Regions from separate parts of the Pseudomonas sp. AC239 genome, predicted to be linked through region 3. Evidence: predicted binding sites of a transcription regulator. Region 3 holds the regulator's gene; each other region holds the start of a gene.

What was found. Region 3 encodes sigma-54, which starts transcription at its own class of promoters, with help from an activator protein. Its sites were predicted from a motif close to ANTGGCATNNANNTTGCTNT; they were not measured.
Region 1: a site for sigma-54 is predicted at 3,895-3,914, ahead of ACZ0AZ_RS16580 (flagellar basal body rod protein FlgF). Genes of this name have one in related genera too.
Region 2: a site for sigma-54 is predicted at 853-872, ahead of glnK (P-II family nitrogen regulator). Genes of this name have one in related genera too.

The regions. Positions count from the first base shown of each region.
Region 1 covers NZ_OZ409864.1:3,633,212-3,642,958, reverse strand. Annotated here, with positions in the region: gene flgJ (flagellar assembly peptidoglycan hydrolase FlgJ) at 1-394, opposite strand, end outside; gene ACZ0AZ_RS16595 (flagellar basal body P-ring protein FlgI) at 406-1,494, opposite strand; gene flgH (flagellar basal body L-ring protein FlgH) at 1,522-2,217, opposite strand; gene flgG (flagellar basal-body rod protein FlgG) at 2,269-3,054, opposite strand; gene ACZ0AZ_RS16580 (flagellar basal body rod protein FlgF) at 3,100-3,840, opposite strand; gene ACZ0AZ_RS16575 (sigma-54-dependent phenylalanine hydroxylase transcriptional regulator PhhR) at 4,185-5,747, opposite strand; gene phhA (phenylalanine 4-monooxygenase) at 6,141-6,932, shown strand; gene ACZ0AZ_RS16565 (4a-hydroxytetrahydrobiopterin dehydratase) at 7,049-7,405, shown strand; gene ACZ0AZ_RS16560 (amino acid aminotransferase) at 7,405-8,598, shown strand; gene ACZ0AZ_RS16555 (hypothetical protein) at 8,933-9,064, shown strand; gene ACZ0AZ_RS16550 (hypothetical protein) at 9,135-9,317, shown strand; gene ACZ0AZ_RS16545 (MFS transporter) at 9,430-9,747, shown strand, end outside.
Region 2 covers NZ_OZ409864.1:1,697,847-1,707,593, reverse strand. Annotated here, with positions in the region: gene ACZ0AZ_RS07960 (HigA family addiction module antitoxin) at 1-287, shown strand, start outside; gene ACZ0AZ_RS07955 (accessory factor UbiK family protein) at 401-661, opposite strand; gene glnK (P-II family nitrogen regulator) at 1,056-1,394, shown strand; gene ACZ0AZ_RS07945 (ammonium transporter) at 1,432-2,769, shown strand; gene ACZ0AZ_RS07940 (secondary thiamine-phosphate synthase enzyme YjbQ) at 2,984-3,409, shown strand; gene sutA (transcriptional regulator SutA) at 3,511-3,837, shown strand; gene ACZ0AZ_RS07930 (HAD family hydrolase) at 4,027-4,734, opposite strand; gene xerC (tyrosine recombinase XerC) at 4,731-5,630, opposite strand; gene ACZ0AZ_RS07920 (DUF484 family protein) at 5,633-6,358, opposite strand; gene dapF (diaminopimelate epimerase) at 6,372-7,202, opposite strand; gene lysA (diaminopimelate decarboxylase) at 7,206-8,453, opposite strand; gene lptM (LPS translocon maturation chaperone LptM) at 8,463-8,636, opposite strand; gene cyaY (iron donor protein CyaY) at 8,951-9,283, shown strand; gene ACZ0AZ_RS07895 (DUF1289 domain-containing protein) at 9,287-9,508, shown strand.
Region 3 covers NZ_OZ409864.1:2,924,711-2,934,457, reverse strand. Annotated here, with positions in the region: gene ACZ0AZ_RS13230 (BolA family protein) at 1-131, opposite strand, end outside; gene ACZ0AZ_RS13225 (STAS domain-containing protein) at 247-552, opposite strand; gene ACZ0AZ_RS13220 (MlaC/ttg2D family ABC transporter substrate-binding protein) at 549-1,202, opposite strand; gene mlaD (outer membrane lipid asymmetry maintenance protein MlaD) at 1,214-1,681, opposite strand; gene mlaE (lipid asymmetry maintenance ABC transporter permease subunit MlaE) at 1,681-2,478, opposite strand; gene ACZ0AZ_RS13205 (ATP-binding cassette domain-containing protein) at 2,478-3,287, opposite strand; gene ACZ0AZ_RS13200 (KpsF/GutQ family sugar-phosphate isomerase) at 3,560-4,534, shown strand; gene ACZ0AZ_RS13195 (KdsC family phosphatase) at 4,534-5,058, shown strand; gene lptC (LPS export ABC transporter periplasmic protein LptC) at 5,067-5,639, shown strand; gene lptA (lipopolysaccharide transport periplasmic protein LptA) at 5,626-6,171, shown strand; gene lptB (LPS export ABC transporter ATP-binding protein) at 6,171-6,896, shown strand; gene ACZ0AZ_RS13175 (RNA polymerase factor sigma-54) at 7,063-8,553, shown strand; gene hpf (ribosome hibernation-promoting factor, HPF/YfiA family) at 8,627-8,935, shown strand; gene ptsN (PTS IIA-like nitrogen regulatory protein PtsN) at 8,948-9,412, shown strand; gene rapZ (RNase adapter RapZ) at 9,415-9,747, shown strand, end outside.

The DNA of each region.
Region 1 (9,747 bases), 710 kb from region 3:
CCTTGGCCAGCGCTTCCTGCTGCTTGGCGGCGGACGCAGCGGCAGCCTCACCCGGAGCCATCGGTTTGTTCTTCGACATCTGCCGGATCAGCACGTCGGCCAGGCCGATACCACCGCCCTCCCGCGACATGGAAACCGCCAGTTGCTGGTCGTACATTTCCTGATACTGCTTGGCGGCCGGCGTGTTCAGCGGGTTGTCCTGGCCGAGCGCTTCGGTGGCCGAACGCATCGACTTGAGCATTTCGCCGAGGAACAGCGACTCGAATTCCTGCGCCACCTTGCGCATGTTTTCATCGCTGTTCTTGTCGCCGACCTTGAGCTGATTCAGACGATTGAGGTCCGAGTAGGACCCCGAATCGCTGCTGCTGACCAGACCGCTTTTGCGCATATCCATGGGGGCCGGCCTCAGATCACGATCAGGTCGGCTTGCAAAGCGCCGGCCTGCTTCAGAGCTTCAAGAATTGCCATCAGGTCACCCGGTGCCGCGCCGACCTGGTTCACCGCACGGACGATCTCGTCGAGGGTGGTGCCCGGGCCGAACTTGAACATCGGTTTGGCTTCCTGTTCGGCATTCACTCGTGAGCGCGGCACGACGGCAGTCTGGCCGTTGGACAGAGGCCCCGGCTGGCTGACGATCGGGTCTTCGGTGATGGTCACGGTCAGGCTGCCGTGGGTGACAGCGGCCGGCGACACTTTCACGTTCTGGCCGATGACGATGGTGCCGGTGCGCGAGTTGATGATGACTTTGGCGACGGCCTGGCCCGGATCGACTTCAAGGTTTTCCAGGATCGACAGGTAGTCGACACGCTGGCTCGGATCGAGCGGTGCAGTCACACGGATCGAACCGCCATCAATGGCTTGTGCGACGCCAGGGCCGAGCATGTCGTTGATCTTGTCGACGATGCGCTTGGCGGTGGTGAAGTCGGAGCGGTTGAGGTTCAGCGTCAGGCTGTTGCCCTGGTTGAAACCGCTCGGCACCGAACGCTCAACCGAGGCACCGCCAGGGATGCGCCCGGCCGACGGAACGTTGACGGTAATCTTCGAACCGTCACGGCCTTCAGCGTCGAAACCGCCAACCACGAGGTTGCCCTGAGCGATTGCATAGACGTTGCCGTCGATACCCTTGAGTGGCGTCAGCAACAAAGTGCCGCCGCGCAGGCTCTTGGAGTTACCGATCGACGAAACGGTGATGTCGACCTGCTGACCCGGTTTCGCAAACGCTGGCAGATCAGCACTCACCGACACCGCCGCGACGTTCTTCAACTGCACGTTGCCCGACCCCGGCGGCACCTTGATGCCGAACTGCGAGAGCATGTTGTTGAAAGTCTGCAGGGTGAACGGGGTCTGCGTCGTCTGGTCGCCGGTACCGTTAAGCCCGACCACCAGGCCGTAACCGATCAACTGGTTGGAGCGCACGCCGGAAATGCTGGCGATGTCTTTCAGCCGCTCGGCATGTGCAGTGAAGGCAACCGGCAACAACAACGCGGCCAGCATGAGGCTTTTCAGATTCAACGTAGCCACCTAGAAAGGGAACAGCGGGCTGAGGAAGAAGCGGTCGAACCAGCCTGGCTGACTCGTGTCGGCAAACGCGCCGGTACCCGAATAGGTGATGCGCGCATCGGCGACACGGGTCGACGACACAGTGTTGTCGGTCGCGATGTCATCGGCGCGGACCATGCCGGCGATGCGCACCAGCTCGTCACCGGTATTGAGCGTCAGCCACTTCTCGCCACGCACGGCAATGATGCCGTTGGGCAGCACGTCGGCCACGGTCACGGTGATCGAGCCGGTCAGGCTGTTGCTCTGCCCCGACTTGGCGTCGCCCTTGGTCGAACGGTCGGCGCTGTAGCCGGCGTTGAGGCTCAGGTCGTTGCTACCGATCGGGTTGTTGGTGGTCAGGCTGGAGCCGAACAACGAAGTCAGCCCGATCTTGTTGTCGCTGTTCTTGTCCATCTGCGAGTTGGCATTTTTGCTCGCCTGGGTGCGCTCGTTCAGGGTGATGGTGATGATGTCACCGACCCGGAACGCCTTGCGGTCGCTGTACAGGTTCTGCTCGAAGCCGGCCTGATAGATCGAGCCGTTGTTGGCGGCCGCCGGCAACGGCGTGCGCGGCAACACCGGAGCGTAGTAAGGGTCGTTGGGCCTGGGCGTCGGGGCGACGCAGCCCGCGAGCGAGACGACCCCACTCAATGCCAGAACAGATACAAAGCGCTTCATGACCCTACCTCACGGTGTTGCTGGCGACCTCGGGCCGCCCCAAAGACTGGATTACAGATTCTGCGTTACGAACGAGAGCATCTGGTCGGCGGTGGAGATCACCTTGGAGTTCATCTCGTAGGCGCGTTGAGTGGTGATCATGTTGACCATCTCTTCAACGGTGCTGACGTTGGACGTTTCCAGGGTGTTCTGCAGCGTGGTACCGAAACCGTTCAGGCCCGGGGTGCCGATCTGAGGCGCGCCGGAAGCCGCGGTTTCCAGGAACAGGTTGTTGCCCACGGCTTGCAGGCCGGCCGGGTTGATGAAGTCGGCGGTCTGCAGGTTGCCGATCACTTGCGAGGCCGGGTTGCCGGCGATGGTGATCGACACGGTACCGTCGCGGCCGACAGTGAAGGTCTGCGCATCGTTCGGGATGATGATCGCCGGTTCCAGAGCGAAACCGCTGGCATTGACGATCTGGCCATTGGAGTCGAGGTGGAAAGTACCGTCACGGGTGTAGGACGTGGTGCCGTCCGGCTGCAGGATCTGGAAGAAACCGCGACCGTCGATGGCCATGTCCAGCGGCTGCTCGGTGGTTTGCAGGCTGCCGGCGGTGAAGTTTTTCTGCGTGCCGACGATGCGCACACCGGTACCCACTTGCAGACCCGACGGCAGTTCGCTGTCCTGGGTCGACTGGGCACCTGGCTGACGCTTGATCTGATAGAGCAGGTCCTGGAACTCGGCACGGTCACGTTTGAAACCCGTGGTCGAAACGTTCGCCAGGTTGTTGGAAATGGTGGTCAGGTTGGTGTCCTGGGCGGACAGACCGGTTTTGGCAACCCATAGAGCCGGAAGCATTCGATTCTCCTCGTGCGCCTGTTTTACGGCGCGACGTTCTGATAATTAGCTGATCTGCAAGACCCGAGCCATGGCCTGGTCGTCGTCTTTGGCGGTGTTCATCATCTTGACGTGCAACTCGAACTGCTTGGCCAGGGCCAGCACCGAAGTCATTTCTTCCACGGCATTGACGTTGCTCGACTCGAGGAAACCCGAGACCAGTTTGACGTTGGCGTCGGCTTGCGCCGGCTGGCCGTCCTTGGTGTAAATCGAACCGTCGAGACCTTTGTTCATGTTCTTGATGTCCGGGTTGACCAGCTTGATCCGGTCGACTTCGGCCATCACGCGCGGACCTTCGCCCATTGCGCGAATACTGATGGTGCCGTCTTCGCCGACTTCGACCTGCTGCTCGGGCGGCACGGCGATCGGGCCGCCGTTGCCGATTACTGGCATGCCATTGCCGGCACGCAGTACACCGAGGGCGTCGATGTTCAGGCTGCCAGTGCGCACGTAGCTTTCGCCACCGTTGGGGTTCTGCACGGCGATGAAACCGTTGCCTGACACCGCGACGTCGAGGTCGCGGCCGGTCTGCACCAGCGAGCCCGGGGTGAAATCGGTGGCGGGCCGTTCGCTCATGGCAAACGCACGCGCCGGAAAGCTGTCACCGAATACCGGCATCGAACGCGCCTGCTCGAGGTCGCGCTGGAAGCCGTTGGTGGAAATGTTTGCCAGGTTGTTGGCATGCGCCCGTTGCGCCAGTGCGTTCTGGCTGGCGCCGGTCATTGCCACATAAAGGTACTTGTCCACAGTGTTTCCTCTGCATGCCGGACGTTTGCCGCCCACCGCTGTACTGCTCAGCCATAAGCAATTTGCAGACCAACTTTTTATTGGCGGGCAAAGGCCCGGTAAACAAGGGACTTGAGGGAATCGGAGGGGAATTTGAAATGTTTCGAAGACGAAAAACCGGCGGTGTCATGCCGGTTGGTGGCAATCCTCAGTTCAGCGGGTGGATGGCGATCCTGTGGCGAGGGGATTTATCCCCGTTCGGCTGCGCAGCAGTCGCCAAGCCTGCAAATGAGGTCGCTGGGAAGGAAAAGCGGGGCGGCTTCGCCGCCCATCGGGGATAAATCCCCTCGCCACAAAGGCTCTATTTAGCTTTCGGAGGTTTTGCCCACCTCATACTCACGCAGCTTGTTGGCAATCGTGGTGTGCGAAACACCCAGCCGCTTGCCCAACTGCCGGCTGCTCGGGTGCTCGGAATACAACCGCTCCAGCACCGCTTTCTCGAAACGCCCGACAATCTCATCCAGATGTCCATCCAGGGAAAAATCGCCAAGCGGCTGACGCACGCCATAATCCGGCAGGCGGATATGTTCGGCCTTGACCTTACCGCCGTCGCACAACGAAACCGCCTGGAACAGCACGTTCTCCAATTGCCGCACGTTGCCCGGCCAGTGGTAATGGCTGAGGCGATCCATCGCCGCCGGGGCCAGTTTCGGCAGCGGACAGCCGATCTGCCGACTGGCCTGATCGAGGAAGTGTTCAACCAGCGGCGTCAGACCGTCGAGGCATTCGCGCAACGGCGGAATGTGCAGCGACAGCACGTTCAAGCGGTGATAGAGATCCTGGCGAAACTCACCTCGCGCGCACAGTTCAGACAAGTCCACCTGGGTCGCGCAGATCACCCGCACGTCGAGATACACCTCCTCATCACTGCCGACGCGACGGAAGCAGCCGTCCTGAAGAAAGCGCAGCAATTTGACTTGCAAACGCGGACTCATCTCGCCGACGCCATCGAGAAACAGCGTGCCGCCCGCGGTCAGTTCCAGCAGACCAAGCTTGCCTTCGGCACGCGCCCCTTCGAAGGCACCGGGGCCGTAGCCGAACAATTCGGTCTCGGCCATCGATTCCGGCAACCCGGCGCAGTTGAGCGCCATCAACGGTGACTGTCCGCGCGGACTGGCAAGGTGACAGGCGCGCGCGAGCAGTTCCTTGCCGGTGCCGGTTTCGCCTTCTATTAATAGCGGCGCATCCAGCGGCGCCATGCGTCGCGCTTCGCGGACCACGGCGGCCATGACTTTCGAGCTTTGGAAAATACTGTCGAAGCCGCGCAGCTCTTGCTTGCGCACATTGTAGATCCGCTCGCCGACGCGGTCGGCGCGGTGCAGCGTCAATACGGCGCCGGCCATGGCCTCGCTGTCATCGTGCTCCGATTGCAGCGGCGCGATGTCGGCAAGAAAGATGTCGCCCTTGACCTTGACCCGCATGCCGTTGATTCGCGATTTGTTGGCGCGCACCAGTTCCGGCAAATCGAAATCCTCGGCGTAGCGCGACAGCGGAATCCCCGGTACCTCATCGACGCGCACGCCGAGCAATTGCGCTGCCGCGCGGTTGGCCGCGACGATCGAGCCGCCCATGTCGATCGACAGCACCGGAAATTCCAGCGCGCCGAGCAGCGCATTCAATTCCATATGCCGGCGCTCGCTGGGCATCAGCCCGACGCGCTTGACACCGAACACCCCGCCGATTGCCTCGAATTTCGGCCGCAATGCCTGGAACTGGATGTTGATCAGGTTCGGGCAGTGCAGGTAGATCGCGTTGCCATGCTCACCGCCAACTTCACCGCGGGCAACGTTGATCCCGTACGCCACCAGCAGATTGAGAATATCGCGCAGGATGCCGATGCGGTTCTGGCAGTGGACTTTGATGCGCATAGAAAAAGGCCCGACAGGTTTGAGAGGTAAACACATGTCCTTGTGGGAGCGAGCCTGCTCGCGAAGGCGCCAGCACATTCAACATCGATGTGTCAGACCGACCGCTTTCGCGAGCAGGCTCGCTCCCACAGGGTTTTGTGGCGCGCCCGAGGCAGAGTTTTCTGTCGAGGCACGCAGATAGTTGTCAAGATTATGTGACAGTCCCGACCCGTTTCAAACCCGCCAATCACGGCAAACGCGCATTACCCGACCAAGCGTAACGATAACTTTACGAAATCAGTCGAATTTTCCTACCCACTCACGGCTCAACATGCTGCGCGCCTTCGCACTCTGGGGTATTCCTTTAGCCATCGCTGGACATAACAAAAACGAATTTCCTAGCAGGAGAGCAGCATGAAGCAGACGCAATACGTGGCTCGCGAGCCCGATGCGCAAGGTTTTATCGACTACCCCGCCGAAGAACATGCGGTGTGGAACACGCTGATCACTCGCCAGTTGAAGGTGATTGAAGGTCGCGCGTGCCAGGAATACCTGGACGGTATCGAAAAACTCGGTCTGCCCCACGACCGCATCCCGCAACTGGCCGAGATCAATAAAGTCCTCGGCGAGACCACTGGCTGGCAGGTTGCCCGGGTACCGGCGCTCATCCCCTTCCAGACTTTTTTCGAATTGCTCGCCAGCAAGCAGTTTCCCGTTGCGACGTTCATTCGTACTCGCGAAGAACTCGACTATCTGCAAGAGCCGGACATCTTTCACGAAATCTTCGGCCACTGCCCGCTGCTGACCAACCCTTACTTCGCCGAATTCACCCACACCTACGGCAAGCTCGGCCTGCAAGCGACCAAAGAAGAGCGCGTTTATCTGGCGCGGCTGTACTGGATGACCATCGAATTCGGTCTGGTCGACACCCCGCAGGGCAAGCGCATCTACGGCGGCGGGATTCTGTCCTCGCCCAAAGAAACCGTTTACTGCCTGTCGGACGAGCCTGAGCATCAACGCTTCGATCCGCTGGAAGCGATGCGCACGCCGTATCGCATCGACATCCTGCAACCGCTGTACTTTGTCCTGCCGAACCTCAAGCGCCTGTTCGACGTGGCCCATGAAGACATCATGGCCATGGTTCGTCAGGGCATGCAGTTGGGCTTGCACGCGCCGAAATTTCCGCCGAAACCCAAAGCCGCCTGAACCGCGACTTTTGCTGACAATTGCGTCTGTCCGTCGCTGTCACTTTGCTTTAGCGTGACGGCATTGACGGCACACGCGCTTTAATGAAAAAACACACTCGTTTTCAGGAATACACCATGTCGACTTTGAACCAAGCCCACTGCGAAGCCTGCCGCGCCGATGCGCCACAAGTCAGCGATGAAGAACTGCCGATCCTGATCAAGCAGATCCCTGACTGGAACATCGAAGTACGCGACGGCATCATGCAGCTGGAGAAAGTTTTCCTGTTCAAGAACTTCAAACATGCGCTGGCGTTCACCAACGCAGTGGGCGAGATCTCCGAGGCCGAAGGTCACCACCCGGGCCTGCTGACCGAATGGGGCAAAGTCACCGTGACCTGGTGGAGCCACTCGATCAAAGGCCTGCACCGCAACGACTTCATCATGGCCGCGCGCACTGACGAAGTGGCCAAGACCGCAGAAGGACGCAAGTAATGCACTTCGACGCCATCGGCCGGGTTCCCGGCGACCCGATTCTCGGTTTGATGGAGGCCTATGCGCAGGATGCCAATCCGCGCAAATTCGACCTCGGCGTTGGCGTCTACAAGGATGCCCAGGGCCTGACGCCGATCCCGGAGGCGGTGAAAATCGCCGAAGCGCGACTGGTCGAAAGCCAGGACACCAAGACCTACATCGGTGGCCATGGCAACCCGCTGTTCGGCAAGGTCATCAATGAGCTGGTGCTCGGCGCCGACTCACAACTGCTCACCGAACAACGCGCCGGCGCCACCCAGACCCCGGGCGGCACCGGTGCCTTGCGGCTGGCAGCAGACTTCATCGCGCAATGCCTGCCGGGCAAAGGCGTGTGGTTGAGCAACCCGACCTGGCCGATCCACGAAACCATCTTCGCCGCCGCCAAGGTCAAGGTCAGCCACTACCCGTACGTCGGCAGCGACAACCGCCTCGATGTCGAAGCCATGCTCGCTGTGCTCAGGGAAGTGCCGAAGGGCGACGTAGTGCTGTTGCACGCGTGCTGCCACAACCCGACCGGTTTCGACCTCAGCCATGACGACTGGAAGCGTGTGCTGGAAGTGGTGCGCAACCGCGACCTACTGCCGCTGATCGACTTCGCTTATCAGGGTTTTGGTGATGGTCTGGAGCAGGATGCGTGGTCGACCCGGTTGTTCGCGGCGCAAGTGCCGGAACTGCTGATCACCAGTTCCTGCTCGAAGAACTTCGGCCTGTACCGCGACCGCACCGGTGCGCTGATCGTCTGCGCGACCAGCGCCGACAAGCTCATCGACATCCGCAGTCAACTGGCCAATATCGCCCGCAACCTGTGGTCGACGCCGCCGGATCACGGTGCTACGGTGGTCGCGACCATCCTTGCCGATCCAGAGCTGAAAGCGCGCTGGGCCGATGAAGTGGAAGCCATGCGCTTGCGGATCGCGCAGCTGCGCAGCGGTCTGGTCGAAGCGCTGGAGCCCCACGGTTTGCGCGAGCGTTTTGCGCACATTGGCGTGCAACGCGGGATGTTCTCCTACACCGGCCTGTCGCCGGAACAGGTGAAAACCCTGCGCGAGCGGCACAGCGTGTACATGGTCAGCTCGGGCCGGGCCAACGTCGCCGGCATCGACGCCACCCGCCTCGCCTTGCTGGCTGACGCCATCGCCAGCGCTTGCAAATAGTTACTGCAACACAAAACCCTGTGGGAGCGAGCCCTGTGGTGAGGGGATTTATCCCCGACCGGCTGCGCAGCAGTCGTAAACCGTTGATCGCGGAGTGTCAGACATTCCGCGAACGCAGGGTTGGGGCCGCTTCGCAGCCCATCGGGGATAAATCCCCTCGCCACAAAAGTCCACTCCCACATTTGGTTTTTGTGGTCGCCTCCCCTCCCTGCGGCCATCTGTCGCATTAATTTGAATTAAAAGTCTGATTGTCATTTTTCCTGCTGTATCCTGCGCAGGCTTTGTAAAGCGCGGAGCACCTGATCTATCAACAGACTTAGCGAGGAGCGCAACCATGCACGAGATTCCCAATCTCCCCTTCCCAAGCCTGCACGTACCTGAGCAGACGACCCCGCAACACGCCGGCGCCGAAAAGCCCGAGCCGCAAGAAGCCGCTGACAGCCGCAAAGCCGACAGCGAAGAGTAAGACCCGCCGTACAGACCGTGTGGAAAGCGCTAACATGCGCTTTCCACACTGCCTGAAACCCGAGCCCGCCATGACCGACGAATTCTCCGAAAGCCAAGCTGCCGTGCTGATCGGCGCCACCGAGAAAATGATCGAGATCTGGAATCGCCTCTCACCCGAGAAACAGGCCGCCCTGCTCGAGCGTTTCGGCAGCGAAGAAAATGCCCTCGCCGCCCTCGTCACCACGCAACTGGTCGCTCCGGCGAAATCCTGAACGCGCCGCCCGGCAAATAGTTTTACTTTTCCCCGCCCTTGAGCGGTTCACGCCGGTATCATGAGCAGCCTATCTAATCGGCTGCTCCCGTGGATCGTTACCCATGTCGTCTATATCCGAGCCCCAGCGTCCGCTGGCGGTTACGCTGCAAGTAGTTTCCATCGTCCTCTTCACCTTCATCGGTTACCTGAACATCGGCATCCCGCTCGCCGTGTTGCCGGGCTACGTCCACAGCGACCTCGGTTTCGGCGCAGTGATCGCCGGGCTGGTGATCAGCGTGCAATACCTCGCCACCCTGCTCAGCCGCCCGGACGCCGGCAAGATCATCGACAACCAGGGCAGCAAACGCGCGGTGATGATCGGCCTCGCTGGTTGCGGTTTGAGTGGTGTGTTCATGCTGATCTCGGCGTGGACACCGAACCTGCCGCTG
Region 2 (9,747 bases), 1.2 Mb from region 3:
GTCCGGTCCATCCCGGCGAGATCCTCAAAGAGGAGTATCTGGAGCCTTTGAGCCTCACAGCCGCTGCGTTGGCGAGAGCATTGAGCGTGTCTACTCCGACGGTGAACGATATCGTTCTACAGCGCCGGGGCATCAGCGCTGACATGGCTTTAAGACTTTCAATCTGTCTGGACACCACTCCTGAGTTTTGGCTGAACCTCCAATCGACCTACGATCTGCGAAAAGCCGAAATTGAAAGAGGAGCTGCAATCCGTGATCAGGTCGAGCGGCTGGCACATTGCGCTTGATAGTGAATCTAGGCAGTGGAGCTGAAGGCTGCTTGAAGGAAAACGTTTGAAGGTGTTTTTTCGACGCCTTTAAAGCTGAAGAGCGTGCCCAACCTTCACTGTCAGTAGTGGTGCTATTCAGCCGGCGGATTCAGTTTCGCCTCCATCTCCGCCACCTTCGCTTCAAGACTCTCAAGCCGTGCCCGCGTGCGCGCCAACACCACCATCTGACTATCGAACTCTTCCCGGCTGACCAGATCGAGTTTGCTGAAGGCACTTTGCAGCAGCATTTTGAACTGGCTTTCGATTTCGGCTTTCGGCAGCGGGGTATCGCCGCTAAAGAGGCGGGAGGCGGTGCCGCTCAGGGCGTCGAAGAAGTCTTTGGGCGCGAGCATGGGAAATGTCCTGGAAACAATGGCCGGCAGTGTATCACGCAGTGTCTATAGTCAATCCCGTTGCACGGATGCACGCTTTTCGCGCAGGGGGACGGACGGTGGTGCACCGTTGTTGTGCGTATCGGCAAACGCTGTTCTGCCCGAGCGCGTGCAACAGGCGCCAAGAGATTGAAATGCAGGGTTTTTGCCGAGCTGGCAAGGTTTCTGCTTAGTCACCCTCGACCCATGCACTGATGCAGTCGCTGTGACGAATGCAGTGCGGCAGACGAAGCGGGGAGTTTCGTCTGATGCGGTTAGCTGGCGTCAACGATGCGTTACAAAGCCAGGCACTGCGCTTAGACTTGAGACGGGTTTGTTTTCCTGGGGCAAGTCCACCAATTCGGGAGAGAGTTTCATGAAGCTAGTCACTGCCATCATCAAGCCGTTCAAGTTGGACGACGTGCGCGAGTCGCTGTCCGAAATCGGCGTGCAGGGCATTACCGTCACTGAAGTCAAAGGCTTCGGCCGGCAGAAGGGTCACACCGAGCTGTATCGCGGCGCGGAATATGTGGTCGATTTTCTGCCCAAGGTGAAAATCGACGTGGCCATCGACGACAAGGATCTGGATCGGGTTATCGAGGCGATAACCAAAGCGGCCAACACCGGCAAGATCGGTGACGGCAAGATCTTCGTGGTCAATCTGGAACAGGCGATCCGCATCCGTACCGGCGAAACCGATACCGACGCGATCTAAGCGCCGCCACAAACCCAACGCCCCAGGAGAAAACAATATGACTCTGCGTAAATTCGCAGGGCTAGGCGCCCTGTTGTCCATCGTAATGCCCGGCATCGCCATGGCGGCAGACGAAGTGGCAGCGCCAGTCCTCAATTCCGGCGACACCGCCTGGATGCTCACCTCGACAGCGCTCGTGCTGTTCATGACCATCCCCGGCCTGGCGCTGTTCTACGGCGGTATGGTTCGCTCGAAAAACATTCTTTCCGTGCTGATGCAGTGCTTCGCCATTACCGGTCTGATCAGCATCCTGTGGGTCATTTATGGCTACAGCATTGCCTTCGACACTACCGGCATGGAGCAGGGCGTCGTCAACTTCAATTCATTCTTCGGCGGCATGGGCAAGGCGTTCCTCGCCGGTGTCACGCCTTCGAGCATCACCGGCCCGGCGGCGCTGTTCCCTGAGGCGGTATTCATCACCTTCCAGATGACCTTCGCGATCATTACTCCAGCGCTGATCGTCGGCGCGTTCGCCGAGCGCATGAAGTTCTCCGCGATGCTGATCTTCATGGGCGTCTGGTTCACTCTGGTTTATGCACCGATCGCGCACATGGTCTGGTCCGGTAACGGCGGCCTGATGTGGGACTGGGGCGTGCTCGACTTCGCTGGCGGCACCGTGGTGCACATCAACGCCGGTATCGCCGGCCTGGTCGCGTGCCTGGTATTGGGCAAGCGCAAAGGCTTCCCGACCACACCAATGGCTCCGCATAACCTCGGCTACACGCTGATGGGCGCGGCGATGCTGTGGGTCGGCTGGTTCGGCTTCAACGCCGGTTCCGCTGCTGCTGCCAACGGCACTGCCGGTATGGCGATGCTGGTTACCCAGATCGCCACTGCCGCTGCCGCACTGGGCTGGATGTTTGCCGAGTGGGTCACCCACGGCAAGCCAAGTGCACTGGGCATCGCTTCGGGCGTGGTCGCCGGTCTGGTCGCGATCACTCCGGCCGCTGGCACCGTAGGCCCGATGGGTGCACTGGTGATCGGTCTGGCCGCAGGCGTGGTGTGCTTCTTCTGCGCCACCACCCTGAAGCGCAAACTCGGCTATGACGATTCTCTGGATGCCTTCGGCGTGCACGGCATCGGCGGTATTCTCGGCGCGATCCTCACCGGTGTATTCGCAGCCCCGGCAATGGGCGGCTTCGGCACCGTGACCGACATCGGCGCGCAGGTCTGGATTCAGATCAAAGGCGTCGGCTTCACGGTGATCTACACCGCGATCGTCACCTTCATCATCCTCAAGGTGCTGGACGCCGTCATGGGGCTGCGTGTCACCGAGGAAGAAGAGTCGGTCGGCCTCGATCTGGCACAACACAACGAACGCGGCTACAACCTGTAAGTACGCGCGATAAAAAATTGCCCGGTTCGCCGGGCATTTTTTTGTCCGGGATTTGTCATCCAAGAAGCGGCTGAAAGGATTTTTCTTACGGCTTTGGTCGTCTTTACGACGAGGCTTTTTCTGCGGGCAATCGCTTACATCACTGCAGGAATATTAGGGCCTTTGTTTTTTTTCAGAGCACGCTAGAATGCGCCCCGAACGAGCGGAGAACTGTATGTGGCAACAGACTCTGATAACCCTGCGGGCACGGCCCCGGGGCTTTCATCTGGTAACCGACGAGTTGCTCGCAGGCTTGCCTGAACTCAGGACCTGTCGGGTCGGTCTGTTGCATTTGTGGCTGCAGCACACATCGGCGTCGTTGACCATCAACGAGAACGCCGATCCGGCAGTTCGCCGCGACTTCGAACGATTTTTCAATCGTCTGATCCCACAAGGAACGGACGGCTACGAGCACAACGATGAAGGCCCGGACGATCTCCCGGCGCACTTCAAGGCCAGCGTGCTGGGTTGCCAGATCAGCCTGCCGGTTTCGGCAGGGCGGCTGGCACTGGGTACCTGGCAAGGGATTTATCTGGGCGAGCACCGTGATCACGGCGGTGCCCGTAAAGTCCTCGCCACCTTGCACGGTGAACAGGCATGAGCCGCTGCCGGGCAGCGGTGGAAGATTTTTCAACGGCGGCTTCGACAGCCGCCAAAGCTGGTCTATAACTAATCTGCTTTTGGCAAGTCATGAGGTAGAACATGAGCGACGATGATCTGGAAAACGACGACCTCGAAGTAGGCGACGAAGACGAGGCCGAGGAAGGCCTGGAAGCGGCAGCGGAAGACGTTGCCGAAGACGATGGCGGTGACGACACGCCGGCCCCGGCTGCCAAAGGCAAAGCCAAGGCTGCGGTATCGGTCGACGAGTTGCCGAGCATCGAAGCCAAGAACAAGGAGCGTGACGCCCTGGCCAAGGCCATGGAAGAATTCCTTGCGCGCGGCGGCAAGGTGCAGGAAGTGGAGGCCAACGTGGTCGCCGATCCGCCCAAAAAGCCGGACAACAAGTACGGCAGCCGCCCTATCTGAGGCGCGTCGCTCGCTTGCTGAAAAAGCCCGCCGTCGCTGCGGGCTTTTTCATGCCTGGAATCAATCCGTTGAAAACAAATGCAGTTCCCTGTGGGAGCGAGCCTGCTCGCGAAGAGGGCATGTCAGCCGACACACATGTTAAATGACACACCGCATTCGCGAGCAGGCTCGCTCCCACAGGGCTATAGATCAGTTCGAGGAAGCATTCCAGCGTGCGAGCACCGCTGGCAAATCGGTCAGGCTGCGAATCTCCGCATCCGGCAAGCGCTCCGCCTCCCAGACCTTGCCCGTCGGGTTGAACCACACCGCGCGCAAGCCTGCCTGCTGCGCCCCGGCGATGTCATCACCGGGATGATCGCCGACATGCACCGCCGCTTCAGCACTTACGCCGCCCCGTTGCAAGGCTTCCTGGAACAGCCGCGCATCCGGTTTGGCGATGCCGATGTCTTCGGCGCACAAGGCGAACTTGAAGTAATCCGCCAGCCCCAGTCGACGCACGTCGGCATTGCCATTGGTGACCACGCCGAGGGCATAGTGATTGGCGAGCAGCTCCAGCAGCGGCTCGACTTCGGGGAACACTTCGATCTGATGCCGCGCATGCAAAAACACTTCAAAAGCCTTGTCAGCCAGCTCCGACGCCTCGCCGTGGGCATATCCGGCTTCTTCAAGCGCATGGAACAGCACACGTCGGCGCAGCGCGCTGATGCGGTGTTTGAGGCCCGGTTCGCCCGCCAGCACGCGCTCGCGGATCGACCACAAATGCTCCACCGGCACTGCGCCCAGATTCGACGCATGTTCGCTCAGCCATTCGCGCAACACGGTTTCGGCGCTGGCAATCACCGGCGCGGTATCCCACAAAGTGTCGTCGAGGTCGAAGGTGATCAACTGAATGCTCATGAAGCATCGCCTTTCATGCGTTTGGCCCGGGGGTGGGCGCTGTCGTAGACCGCCGCCAGATGCTGGAAGTCGAGGTGGGTATAGATCTGTGTGGTTTTGATGTCGGAGTGGCCGAGCAATTCCTGCACCGCGCGCAGATCCTGCGAGGACTCGAGCAAATGGCTGGCGAACGAGTGCCGCAGCATGTGCGGATGCAGGTTCTGCCCCAGTTCGCGCTCGCCAGCCAGTTTGACCCGCACCTGAATCGCCCGCGGGCCGAGACGCCGACCTTGCTGGCTGACAAAAACCGCATCGTCCGCCGGGTTGGTCATGGCTCTAAGCGGCAACCAGTGTTCCAAGGCTTCGCGAGCCTTGGTGCCAACCGGCAACAGCCGGGTCTTGCTGCCCTTGCCGAGCACCTGAACCATGCCGTCGGCGAGGTCGAGTTGATCGAGATTGAGGCCGGTCAGCTCGGACAGGCGCAGGCCGGAGGAATAGAACAGCTCGAGAATCGCCTGATCGCGCCGGGCGAGAAAATCGTCCTCGACTGCACCTTCCAGCAATTGCAGTGCGCGGTCGGTATCGAGGGTTTTCGGCAGGCGTCGTTCGCCTTTTGGTGGGGCCAGGCCGGTGGCCGGGTCGTGGTCGCACAGACCTTCGCGATTCAAGTAGTGATAGAGCCCGCGCACCGCTGAGAGCAGGCGGGCGAGGCTGCGCGAGGACTGGCCTTGCGCATGCAGTCGGGCGATCAGGCTGCGCAGGCGCTGGATGTCCAGCGCGGCCCAGCTGCCGATGTTCTGCTTGATGCACCAGCCAAGAACTTTATCGAGGTCGCGGCGATAAGCCGACAAGGTGTGCGGCGACACCTGTCGCTCACTGCGCAGATGTTCGCAGTAAGCGTCCAGTTGTCGTTCCATGGTCAGCGTACCGAGCGCAGCGAGCTGTTGACCCGTGGCAGCACGCGGCCCATGACCTCGGCGATGTAGCTGAGGAACAGGGTGCCGACCGAACTCTTGTAGTGCTGCGGGTCGCGGCTGGCGATGGCCAGAATGCCGTGAATGCCCTGATGGCTGACAGCAACCACGGCGGTCGAGCCGATCTGCTGGCGCTGTTCTTCGCCGAAGAGGAAATCCAGCTCATGTTCACGCAGGCTGCCGCTGACGCTTTTGCCTTCGGTGAGCAGGCCGCCGATCGCGGTTTGCGCGTCGGCGTGAGTCACCCAGCGGCCAACCGGTGCCGGGTTGTCGCCGAGCAGGATGAGGCTGACGAAGGGCACCTGGAAATCCTGACGCAGGCTGTCTTCAACGCTGATGACCACGTCTTCCAGAGTCGATGCATCCATCAGCGCGAGGATCAGGCGGCGGGTTTTTTCAAAGAGGCGATCGTTGTCGCGGGCCACGTCCATCAGATGCGAAAGGCGATGGCGCATCTCGATATTGCGGTCGCGCAGGATGGTCATCTGCCGCTCGACCAGCGACACGGTGTCGCCACGTCGGTGCGGGATGCGCAACGATGGCAGCAGCTCTTCGTGCTCGACGAAGAAGTCCGGATGAGCCTCCAGGTACGCGGCAACCGCGGCTGCCTCAAGGCTCTCGGAAGCTGATTCGTCGACTGGTCGGGCGGGTACCTGTGGCTTGTCGGTCATGATTTCTGCTCGCTCAAAGACGCACTTGTCCTTCGTATACACGCACTGCCGGACCGGTCATCAACACCGGTTCGCCCGGGCCGGCCCACTCGATGGACAGACGCCCGCCGGGCAGGTCGATCAACAGCGGCGAATCCATCCACCCCTGACTGATGGCCGCCACCGCCGCCGCACAGGCGCCGGTGCCGCAGGCCTGGGTTTCCCCGGCGCCGCGCTCCCACACGCGCAGTTGCGCGCGGTGACGATCGATGACCTGAAGGAAGCCGACATTGACCCGCGCCGGGAAGCGTGGATGGTGTTCGATCTTCGGTCCCAGCTCATGCACCGGTGCGCTGTTGATGTCGTCCACGCGGATCACGGCATGGGGATTGCCCATCGACACGGCGGCCAGTTCGACCGTGGTGCCGTCGACGTCCAGCTGATAGCTGCTGGCCTGGGCTGGCGCCTGGAATGGAATGTCTGCCGGCACCAGGCGCGGCGCGCCCATGTTCACGCCGATCTGGCCGTCGTTACGCACGTCCAGCTCGATGATGCCGCCCTTGGTCTCGACGCGGATCTGCCGCTTGGCAGTCAGACGCTTGTCGAGCACGAAGCGGGCGAAGCAGCGCGCACCGTTGCCGCACTGTTCCACTTCCGAACCGTCGGAATTGAAGATCCGGTAGCGGAAATCCACGTCCGGGTTGCTCGGCGCTTCGACGATCAACAACTGGTCGAAACCGATCCCGGTGTGGCGATCTCCCCATTGCTTGGCGTGTTTGGGCTGAATGTGCGCGTGCTGGCTGACCAGGTCGAGGACCATGAAGTCGTTGCCCAGGCCGTGCATTTTGGTAAAACGCAGCAGCATGGGTTACTCCGGCAGCAGGCTTTCGCCGGCAAACAGCTCGGCCACGGTTTCGCGGCGACGCACTTCAAAAACCTGATCCCCGTCCACCAGCACTTCAGCGGCACGGCCGCGGGTGTTGTAGTTGGAGCTCATGACGAAACCGTAGGCACCGGCCGAATGCACTGCCAGCAAGTCGCCTTCTTCCAGCGCCAGCTCGCGGTCCTTGGCGAGGAAATCGCCGGTTTCGCAGATCGGGCCGACGATGTCGTACTTGCGTGTAGCGCTGTCGCGCGGTTTCACGGCCGTGACGTCCATCCACGCCTGATACAGCGCCGGACGGATCAGGTCGTTCATCGCCGCGTCGACGATGGCGAAATCTTTGTGCTCGGTGTGCTTGAGGTATTCGACCTGGGTCAGCAACACGCCGCCATTGGCAACGATGAAGCGGCCCGGCTCGAACACCAGCGCCAGATCACGCCCGTCGAGGCGCTCGCGCACGGCTTTGATGTAGTCGGCAGCCAGCGGCGGCTCTTCATCGCGATAACGCACGCCCAGGCCGCCACCAAGATCGATGTGGCGCAGGTGAATGCCGCAGTCGCCGAGGCGATCGACCAGATCGAGCAGGCGATCCAGTGCATCGATGAACGGCGGCAGCGTGGTCAGTTGCGAACCGATGTGGCAGTCGACACCGACCACTTCCAGGTTCGGCAGATGCGCGGCGCGTACGTACACGTCTTCGGCGTCGGCAATGGCGATGCCGAACTTGTTCTCTTTGAGACCGGTAGAAATGTACGGGTGGGTGCCGGCATCGACGTCCGGGTTCACGCGCAACGAAACCGGGGCGCGAACACCCAGCTCGGCGGCGACCACTTGCAGGCGTTCGAGCTCGTCGATGGATTCGACGTTGAAGCAGTGCACGCCGACTTCGAGGGCGCGACGCATGTCGTCACGGGTCTTGCCGACGCCGGAGAAAACGATCTTGTCGGCGCTGCCACCAGCGGCCAGTACGCGTTCCAGCTCGCCACGGGAAACGATGTCGAAACCGGCGCCGAGACGGGCCAGGACATTCAGTACACCGAGGTTGGAGTTGGCCTTGACCGCGAAGCAGACCAGATGCGGCATGCCGGCCAGCGCATCGGCGTAGGCCAGATATTGTGCTTCGATGTGCGCGCGCGAGTAGACATAGGTGGGTGTGCCGAAGCGGTCGGCGATGGCGGACAGCGCCACACCTTCCGCGAACAGCTCCCCGCCACGGTAGTTAAAAGCGTCCATGGCGATCCCTTATTGGTAGACGTCGTGCTTGTGAGCCTTGGATGGCTGCTTTTGCGAGGACTGGGCTTGTTCGGCCGGGTCCTGGTCGTCATCGGGCAGGTACAGCGGGCCTTTTTGGCCACAGGCCGAGACCAGGCAAGCAACCGCGACGAGCGCAGCAAGGGAAGAGATCAGGCGCTTCATGGCGAAATCCTTGAAAATGCGTTAATTGCGCCGGAGTATACCGGCCACCCGGCAGCTTGCCTATGCGAGGGGGTTCCCGTCCGGCGGGGCTCCTGAGAAGCGCATCATCCCTGTGGGAGCGAGCCTGCTCGCGAAGGCGTCGGCAAATTCAACAGGCTCGTTGCCTGACACACCGCTTTCGCGAGCAGGCTCGCTCCCACGGGGGCGGTGCTGGATGGGCCGACAGGTGCTTGGTCGTTAATCTTTGCAATCGGCCGGTAGCGTCCGTATCTTTCGGCGCTTGAGCCTGATCAGACATTTTTGAGGTTGCCGCAATGAGTTTGTCCGAAGCCCGTTTCCACGATCTGGTCGATGAAACCCAGGAAAAACTGGAAGACATATTTGACGAAAGCGATCTGGACATCGATCTGGAAAGCTCGGCCGGCGTGCTGACGGTCAAATTCGAAAACGGCAGCCAATTGATCTTCAGCCGCCAGGAACCCTTGCGTCAGCTGTGGCTGGCGGCCGTGTCCGGTGGTTTCCACTTCGATTACAACGAAGAAAGCGAGCGCTGGATGTGCGACAAGAGTGAAGAGCAACTCGGCGAAATGCTCGAACGCCTCGTCAAACAACAGGCTGGCGCTGAATTCGAATTCGAAGGTCTGTGATTCGTGACTGATGCCGCGCCTGTTCGCCCGCCGAAACCGCTCTACAGCAACGTCAGCCCGGCGGTGCCCTCGCCCTGCACGGGCATCTGTCGACTCGACGAACAGAAAGTCTGCCTCGGCTGCGCGCGCCACGTTGAAGACATTCGCGAATGGCGCTCGGCCGATGACCAGCGGCGCCGGGTGATTTGCCAGCAGGCTGCCGCACGAAAATTTCAAGCCTGTTGATATCGTGGCGAGGGGATTTATCCCCGTTGGGTCGCGTAGCGGCCCCAAAATCTATACGGCTGCTGCGCAGCCGAACGGGGATAAATCCCCTCGCCACAAGGGTTTCACCCAGGCAAAAAAGGGCGTGACTTGTATATTTTTTGAGCTGTGATAGTGTCCGCGAACGCCTCAAACCACCGAGGCACGGTGAAAACCCCGTCTTTTTGGCGGGGTTTTGCTTTTTTTGTGCAGAAGAAAGG
Region 3 (9,747 bases):
TTCACCGGGCTCAACGCCGCCAGTTCATCGCTAATCACGTTCAGCTGGAAGTTGCAGCCTTCGCCTTCAACTTCTACCAGCGTTCCTGGCAGCTTTCCTTCAAGGAAGCTCTTCACTTCTACGGCCTGCATGCTCAACCTCAATCGGCGCCCTGTGCGCACGGGTCGGACATCATACAAAAAAGCCCCGCGCCTGCGAACCCCGCAACGCAGGACTCTGACGGGGGGCTTCTTTATAGATGTCGGTTCAGGGATGCGCCAACAGCTCGGTCAGTTCACTGACCTGAGCGATTTCGCGCATGTCTTCGGGCATCGCGCGAATGCTGACGGCCTTGCCGGCCGCCTGCGCATCGCGCATGAAGCACAGCAGCAATGACAGGCCGACGCTGCTGGACTTCTGCACCGCCGAACAATCGATGACCAGCGCCGATGCCTTGCTCGATTTGATCAGCGCCTGCCCTTCCTTGCGCAGGTCGGGCCCGGTGCGGTAATCCAGCACGCCGCTGAGCACCAGCTCGTCGACATCACTCATGCGAACTGCCGCCTCACTCATTGCGCTGGCTTCGCGGCGGCTTTGTCGGTTTCCTGCTTGGCCTTGGCCACTTCACCGGCCCAGCCATCGATGGTCTTGTCCAGATCGTTGCCATTGCGCTGCATGGCGTCGGCGAACTGATCACGGAACAGCTTGCCGATGTTGATGCCGTTGATGATCACGTTGCGCAGTTTCCACTCGCCACCGATCTTCTCAAGGGTGTACTGCACCGGATAGATCGCGCCGTTGCTGCCCTTGACGGTCATGTTGACGCTGGTGCGGTCGCCAGATTCGTCCTTGGCAGGGTCAACCGTGATGCCCTGGTTGTTGTATTCCAGCAGCGCGTTGCCGTAGAACTGGAACAGGCCGCGCTTGAAGTTTTCCTGAAAGCGTTGCATCTGCTCAGGCGTGGCCTTGCGCGAATACTTCACGGTCATGATGCTCTTGGAGATGCCCTCGGCATCCACCACCGGCCCGACAATGCTGTTGAGCGCCGCATAGAAATCCTGCGGATCCTGCTTGTACTTTTCTTTATTGGCCTGCAAATCGGCAAGCATCCGGTTCGTGGTGTCCTGAATCAGGTCATGAGCCGATTGCCCCGGTGCGGCGTTAGCCATCAACGGCAGGGCCGCGAGCAACACCAACAGGCCACGTCGCAAGATAGAGATCATTCAAAAGCTCCTCATTTGGCGTCTTTGCTAACGGTATTGAGCAGGAATTTACCGATCAGGTCTTCCAGTACCAGTGACGACTGCGTGTCATGGATGGTTCCACCGTCTTTCAACTGGGTGTCTTCACCGCCGACGCTGATACCGATGTATTTCTCGCCCAGCAGACCCGCGGTGAGGATAGACGCTGTCGAGTCGACCGGCAGGTTGTCGACCTTTTTATCCACTTGCAGCGTGACCCGACCGGTGAAGCTGTCGCGATCCAGATCGATAGCAGTGACCTTACCGATGGTCACACCGGCCATGGTCACTTTGGCTCTGACCGTCAGACCGGCGATATTGTCGAAATACGCATACAGCTTGTAAGTATCGGTAGACGAAGTCGGAGACAGGCCACTGACGCGCAAGGCGAGCAGCAGCAAAGCCAGGATCCCTGCCAGCAGGAACAGGCCGACACCGATTTCCAGGGTGCGGTTTTGCATCAGAAATCTCCAAACATCAAAGCGGTCAGAATAAAGTCCAGGCCGAGCACTGCCAGCGAGGCAAACACCACGGTCTTGGTGGTGGCACGACTGATTCCCTCGGAAGTGGGTTCACAGTCATAGCCTTGAAATACGGCGATCCAGGTCACGACGAAGGCGAAAACGACACTTTTGATCACGCCATTGAGCACGTCACTGGTGAAGGTCACGCTGTTCTGCATGTTCGCCCAGTACGAGCCTTCGTAGACACCCAGCCAGTCGACCGCGACCCACGAACCACCCCAGATGCCGACGACGCTGAAGATCATCGCCAGCACCGGCAGGGAAATGAAGCCGGCCCACAGGCGCGGGGCGATGATGTACTTGAGCGGATCGACACCGATCATTTCCAGGCTGGACAGCTGCTCGGTGGATTTCATGTTGCCGATCTCGGCGGTCAGGGCCGAACCGGCGCGACCGGCAAACAGCAATGCCGTAACCACCGGCCCGAGTTCACGCAGCAACGTCAGGGCGACCATCTGCCCCACCGCCTGCTCTGAACCATAGCTGGAAAGAATGCTGAAGCCCTGCAGCGCGAGGACCATGCCGATGAAAATGCCCGAGACCACAATGATCACCAGCGACATGACGCCGACCGAATGCAGCTGCTTGATCAACAGGCCGAAACCACCGCTGATACCGCCACGGCCCAGCAGGGCATGAAACAGGAACAGGGTCGCTCGACCAAACACCGCGACCGCGTCGATCGCCGATTCGCCGAACCGACGCACGCGTTCCATCAATGAAATTCTGCGCATCAGCGCTTCCCCAGAAGATCTGCGCGGTAATCCGTCGCTGGAAAGTGATACGGCACCGGGCCATCGGGATCGCCGGTCATGAACTGGCGGATACGCGGCTCATCCGAATTCATCAGCTCATCCGGCGTGCCCTGCCCCAGCACCTGACCATCGCCCACTACATAGATGTAGTCGGCAATGCTCGCGGTTTCCGCCAGATCGTGAGACACCACGATACTGGTAATGCCCAACGCATCGTTGAGCAGACGGATCAGGCGCACCAGCACCCCCATGGCGATCGGGTCCTGGCCCACGAAGGGCTCGTCGTACATGAGAATCTGCGGATCGAGGGCTATCGCCCGGGCCAGCGCCACGCGGCGCTTCATGCCGCCGGACAGTTCGTCCGGCATCAGCTCGATGGCGCCACGCAGCCCCACGGCCTGCAGTTTGAGCAGGACGATGTCGCGGATCATGTCTTCCGGCAGCTGGGTGTGCACCCGCAGCGGAAAGGCCACGTTCTCGAACACATCGAGGTCGGTGAACAGCGCACCGCTCTGAAACAGCACGCCCATGTGCTTGCGCGCATCGAACAGATCACTGCGCGACAGCTTCGGCAGGTTCTGCCCGTTGACCCAGACTTCGCCGCTGGACGGCCGCAACTGCGCGCCCATCAGGCGCAACAGCGTGGTCTTGCCGCAGCCGGAAGGCCCCATGATGCCGGTGACCTTGCCGCGCGGGATGCGGATATCGACGTTATTGAAAATGCTCCGCGCACCGCGCTTGAAGGAGACTCCCTTCAACTCGACCGCGTAGGCGTTATCGGCACTCATCTAAACTCCTTGCGATGCAGCCTCTCACTGGGATGCCAGACTTTCCTCGGAAACACCTGCATCCCGGGCAGGCCGAACTGGCGGCGAACTATATCACTGCAAAGGCTGAGCGCCCAAGCGAGAACCCGGCCAAGATCGCCGACTGAAGAGGGCCTGAGCGAGTTTCAGAGGGTTTTGGTAACCAGTAATGACAAAGCACGTCGAACTTGCGTGAGGCTTTGCCACATAACCGCTATAATCGCCGCCTTTTCATCGGCCCATACGATTCTGACATGAGCAAAACCCGCGACCTGATTCAATCGGCACAACGCACCATCCGCCTCGAAGTGGAAGCCGTCCAAGGCTTGATGGCCCATATCGACGCCGATTTCGTACGCGCTTGCGAGATGATTCTGGCCAGCAAGGGCCGTGTGGTCGTGGTCGGCATGGGCAAATCCGGGCACATCGGCAACAAGATCGCCGCCACCCTGGCCAGCACCGGCACTCCGGCGTTTTTCGTGCATCCGGCCGAAGCCAGCCATGGCGACATGGGCATGATTACCCGCGACGACGTGATTCTGGCCCTGTCGAACTCTGGTTCGACCAATGAAATCGTGACGCTGCTGCCGCTGATCAAGCGCTTGGGCATTCAACTGATCAGCGTCACCGGCAACCCGCAGTCGCCCTTGGCGAAGGCTGCCGAGGTCAATCTCAATGTGCATGTCGAGCACGAAGCCTGCCCGTTGAATCTGGCACCGACTTCTTCTACTACTGCAGCGCTGGTCATGGGCGATGCCCTGGCCGTGGCGCTGCTGGAAGCTCGTGGTTTCACTGCTGAAGATTTCGCGTTCTCGCATCCGGGCGGCGCCCTTGGCCGTCGCCTGCTGCTGAAAGTGGAAAACGTCATGCACGCCGGGCAAGAGCTGCCGCAGGTACAACGCGGCACCCTGCTCAAGGACGCACTGATGGAAATGACCCGCAAAGGCCTGGGCATGACCGCTATCCTTGAAGCCGACGGCAAGCTCGCCGGGATCTTCACTGACGGTGATTTGCGCCGCACCCTGGATCGCGCCATCGACATCCGCAGCGCCACCATCGACCAGGTGATGACCGCCCACGGCAAGACCGCCCGGCCCGACATGCTCGCCGCCGAAGCCCTGAAAATCATGGAAGACCATCGAATCAACGCCCTGGTAGTCGTCGACGAGGAGGATCGCCCGATCGGCGCCTTCAACCTCTCCGATCTGCTGCGCGCAGGAGTCATGTAATGAGCAACGATCTGCTGCAACGCGGCAAAGCGATCAAACTGGCAGTTTTCGATGTCGACGGTGTGCTCACCGACGGCCGCCTGTACTTTCTTGAAGACGGCAGCGAGTTCAAGACCTTCAACACCCTCGACGGCCAGGGCATCAAGATGCTAATGAATGCCGGCGTACAAACCGCGATCATCAGTGGTCGCAAGACTCCAGTGGTCGAGCGTCGCGCGAAAAACCTCGGCATCCCGCACCTGTTTCAGGGGCGTGAAGACAAACTGGTGGTGCTCGACGGCCTGCTCGCACAACTGGGCCTAAGCTATGAAGAAGTCGCCTACCTCGGTGACGATCTGCCAGACTTGCCGGTGATCCGCCGTGTAGGGCTGGGCATGGCGGTGGCCAACGCTGCCGATTTCGTCCGCGAACACGCCCACGGCGTTACCCGCGCCCGTGGCGGCGAAGGTGCCGCCCGCGAATTCTGCGAATTGATCCTGCGCGCCCAGGGCCGCCTCGAAGCGGCCAACGCCGCGTACCTGTGAGCCTGACCATGTTTAGCAAAAAGTTTCGCAACTTCCTGCTGTTCGGCTGCATCGCGGCGATTTTCGCTGCGGTCGGCTATTGGAACATCAGCCCTGAACGCTTCCTCGACAAGCCACCGGTTTCGGCTGCCGAGAATCCGATCGACTGGTACGCGACCAACACGCACACCATTCAGTATCTGCCCGACGGCAAGGTGCAGTACGAAATGACCTCCGACAAGGCCGAGCACGTCAAGGCGACCGATGTCACCCTGGTGACCAAGCCTGACTTGAACATGTATCGCGGCACCGACTTCCCCTGGCACGTGACCAGCGAACGCGGCGAAGTGAACTCGGGCGGTACCGAAGTGGAATTGATCGATTCGGTCCGCGTGCAGCGCACCGATGAGAAAAAGCGCGGCACCCTGATCACCAGCACGCGCATGACCGTGTTCCCGCAGCAGGAATATGCGCAGACTGCGCAACCCGTTAGAATCGAGGGCGCTGGTGGCGTATCGACTGGCGTCGGAATGAAAGCGTACCTGAAGGACAGCAGGATACACCTGCAATCGAACGTAAGAGGACAGTATGAGGCTCGTTAAAACCCTCCCTATTTTGCTCAGTCTGGGCGCAGCACTGGGAAGCGCGAGCGCCTGGTCCCTGCCGAACGATCAGCAGCAGCCTATCCGCATTCAGGCCGACGACGCCCAACTGGACGACAAGAATGGCATCGCCACCTATAAAGGTGACGTGATCATTACCCAGGGTTCGATGATCGTTAAAGGCAACACCGTGACCATGACGCGCGCGCCCAATGGCGACATCGACGTGGTGACCTCGGTGGGCAACCTGGCTTACTTCGAGCAGCTGCAGACCCAGGGCGACGCCAATCCGGTCAAGGGCTACGGCGTGACGATTCAATACCACGCCCAGCAGAACCGGGTGGTGCTGATCGACAAGGCCAAGGTTATCGACAAGGATAACAACGTCACCCAAGGCGAAAAAATCGTCTACGACACCGTGAAGAAACTGGCCAGCGCCGGTCGCGCCACGGGCAGCAAGGTCACCGAATCGCGTCCGCGCATCGACATGGTGATCCAGCCGAAGAAGAAAACCGAAGAGAAATCCCAGTAATGGCAACTCTGAAAGCTCAGCACCTGGCCAAGGCCTATAAAAGCCGCCAGGTCGTGCGTGACGTCAGCCTGTCGATCGACAGCGGGCAGATCGTCGGCTTGCTCGGCCCGAACGGCGCCGGCAAGACCACGTGCTTCTACATGATCGTCGGCCTGGTGCAGGCGGATCAGGGCCGTGTGCTGATCGATGACCTGGACGTCAGCCACCAGCCAATGCACGGCCGCGCCAAGGCCGGTATCGGCTATTTGCCGCAAGAAGCGTCGATCTTCCGCAAACTGTCGGTTGCCGACAACATCATGGCGATTCTTGAGACGCGTCCGGAGCTGGACAAGGCCGGTCGTCGCAAGGAGCTGGAAAGCCTGCTGCAGGAATTCCACATCAGCCACATCCGCGACAACCTTGGCATGAGCCTTTCCGGTGGTGAGCGTCGCCGGGTGGAAATCGCTCGTGCGTTGGCGACTGCGCCGAAATTCATCCTGCTCGACGAACCGTTCGCCGGTGTCGACCCGATCTCGGTGGGCGACATCAAGCAGATCATTCACCACCTCAAGGCCAAGGGCATCGGTGTGCTGATCACCGACCACAACGTCCGCGAGACACTGGATATCTGCGAAACCGCTTACATCGTCAACGACGGTCAATTGATCGCTGAAGGCGATGCCGAGACCATCCTGGCCAACGATCTGGTCAAGGAAGTGTATCTGGGTCACGAGTTCCGCCTGTAAGCGCGACAGCGCTGTATCGATTCAAGGCGCATTTATCCGCTTTAATTGTTACAGCGCTCTAGGCAAACACTTCAGTTTCAGGCATATAATTTGCTTAAGTTTGGCGCTTCGGCGCCCTGTAGTGGATGGCGCAAAGCGCCGGCGAATAAGGTGTTAAGCCCCTGCCATGAAACCATCGCTAGTCTTGAGAATGGGCCAGCAGCTGACGATGACGCCGCAGCTGCAACAGGCCATCCGTCTGCTCCAATTGTCGACCCTGGACCTGCAACAGGAGATCCAGGAGGCTCTGGAATCCAATCCGATGCTCGAGCGCCAGGAAGAAGGCGACGACTTCGACAACGCCGATCCTCTGGCCGACAACGCCGAACAGAAGCCCGCCGAGATTCAGGAACCCTCCTATCAGGAAACCGCCCCAACGGTGGACAACCTCGAGGATGGCGAGTGGAACGAGCGCATCCCCAACGAATTGCCGGTGGATACCGCCTGGGAAGACGTCTACCAGACCAGCGCCAGCAGCCTGCCCAGCAGCGATGACGACGAATGGGATTTCACCACCCGCACGTCCGCCGGGGAGAGTCTGCAGAGCCATCTGCTCTGGCAACTGAACCTGGCACCGATGTCCGACACCGATCGCCTGATCGCCGTGACCCTGATCGACTGCATCAACAATCAGGGCTACCTGGACGAAACGCTCGAAGAGATTCTCGAAGCATTCGATCCGGAACTGGACATCGAGCTCGATGAAATCGAAGCCGTCCTGCATCGCATCCAGCAATTCGAACCCGCCGGGATCGGCGCACGCAACCTCGGCGAATGCCTGCTTCTGCAACTGCGCCAACTGCCAGCCAAGACGCCGTGGCTGAGCGAAGCCAAGCGTCTGGTTACCGATTACATCGACTTGCTCGGCAGCCGCGATTACAGCCAGTTGATGCGCCGCATGAAGCTCAAGGAAGACGAGTTGCGCCAGGTCATCGAGCTGGTGCAGAGCCTCAATCCGCGTCCGGGCTCACAGATCGAATCGACCGAAGCCGAATACGTTATTCCCGATGTGATCGTGCGCAAGGACAACGAGCGCTGGCTGGTCGAGCTGAACCAGGAATCGGTGCCACGTCTGCGCGTCAACGCCCAGTACGCCGGGTTTGTGAAGCGTGCCGACACCAGCGCCGACAACACTTTCATGCGCAATCAGTTGCAGGAAGCCCGCTGGTTCATCAAGAGCCTGCAAAGCCGTAACGAAACCCTGATGAAAGTGGCCACGCAGATCGTCGAACATCAGCGCGGCTTCCTCGAATACGGCGACGAAGCGATGAAGCCGCTGGTATTGCATGACATCGCCGAAGCGGTCGGCATGCACGAATCAACGATTTCCCGGGTAACCACGCAAAAATTCATGCATACCCCGCGCGGTATTTATGAGCTGAAATACTTTTTCTCCAGCCACGTCAGCACCTCCGAAGGCGGCGAATGCTCGTCCACAGCGATCCGCGCGATCATCAAGAAACTGGTCGCCGCGGAAAATCAGAAAAAGCCGTTGAGTGACAGCAAGATCGCTGGTTTACTGGAGGCACAAGGCATTCAGGTGGCTCGCCGCACCGTCGCCAAGTACCGCGAATCCCTCGGAATCGCGCCTTCGAGCGAACGCAAGCGGTTGATGTAAGCCACGTTACAGCGTTCCAGTGGCAGGCTTTTCGGCCTGCCGCTTTATGCACTGGCAACGAAGGAGAAGCTGTATGCAAGTCAACATCAGTGGACACCAACTGGAAGTGACCCAACCTCTGCGTTCCTACATCGAGGAAAAACTCCAACGACTGGAGCGACATTTCGACAAGATCACCAACGTGCAAGTCACGATGTGCGTCGAAAAGCTGAAGCAGAAGATCGAAGCCACCTTGCATATCCCCGGCAGCGAAGTGGTCGCCAACGCAGAAGATACTGACATGTACGCTGCGATCGACTCACTCACCGACAAGCTGGATCGCCAACTCAAAAAGCATAAGGAAAAGACCCAGAGCCTCCTCCAGGGCGCAACCGGTCGTTAACACCCCTATCCCATGATCCGACTTGAAACCATCCTGACCCCCGGCCGTTCCCAAGTGAACGCGCCGGGCGGCAGCAAGAAAAAAGCCCTCGAACAGATTGCCAACCTGATCCACCGCGAAGTGCCGGATCTGGCGATGCAGGATGTCTTCGAGGCGCTGATCGCCCGTGAAAAACTCGGTTCCACCGGTTTCGGCAACGGCATCGCCATTCCCCATTGCCGCCTCAAGGGCTGCACGGCGCCAGTCAGCGCCCTGCTGCACCTGGAAGCCCCGATCGATTTCGACGCCATCGACGGCGCCCCGGTCGACCTGCTCTTCGTGCTGCTGGTCCCGGAGGCCGCGACTGATGCGCATCTGGAGTTGCTGCGCCAGATCGCCAGCATGCTCGACCGCAAGGAAGTGCGCGAAAAACTGCGCAGCGCCGCGAGCAACGAAGCCTTGTACCAGGTTGTGCTGGACGAGCAGAACGGGCACTAATCATGCGCTTGATCATCGTCAGTGGCCGTTCGGGCTCGGGCAAAAGTACCGCCCTGAATGTCCTTGAGGACAACGGCTACTACTGCATCGACAATCTGCCGGCCGGTTTGCTGCCGGAACTGGCCGAGCGGGCGCTGATTCACACGGAACTGGCGCAGCCGCTGGTCGCCGTGTCGATCGATGCGCGCAACCTGCCCAGCCATCTGTCACGCTTCCCTGAGTTGCTCGAAGACGTGCGTGCCAAGCATATCAAGTGCGATGTGCTGTACCTGGACGCCGATGAAGAAACCCTGCTCAAGCGTTTTTCCGAGACCCGTCGTCGTCACCCGCTGAGC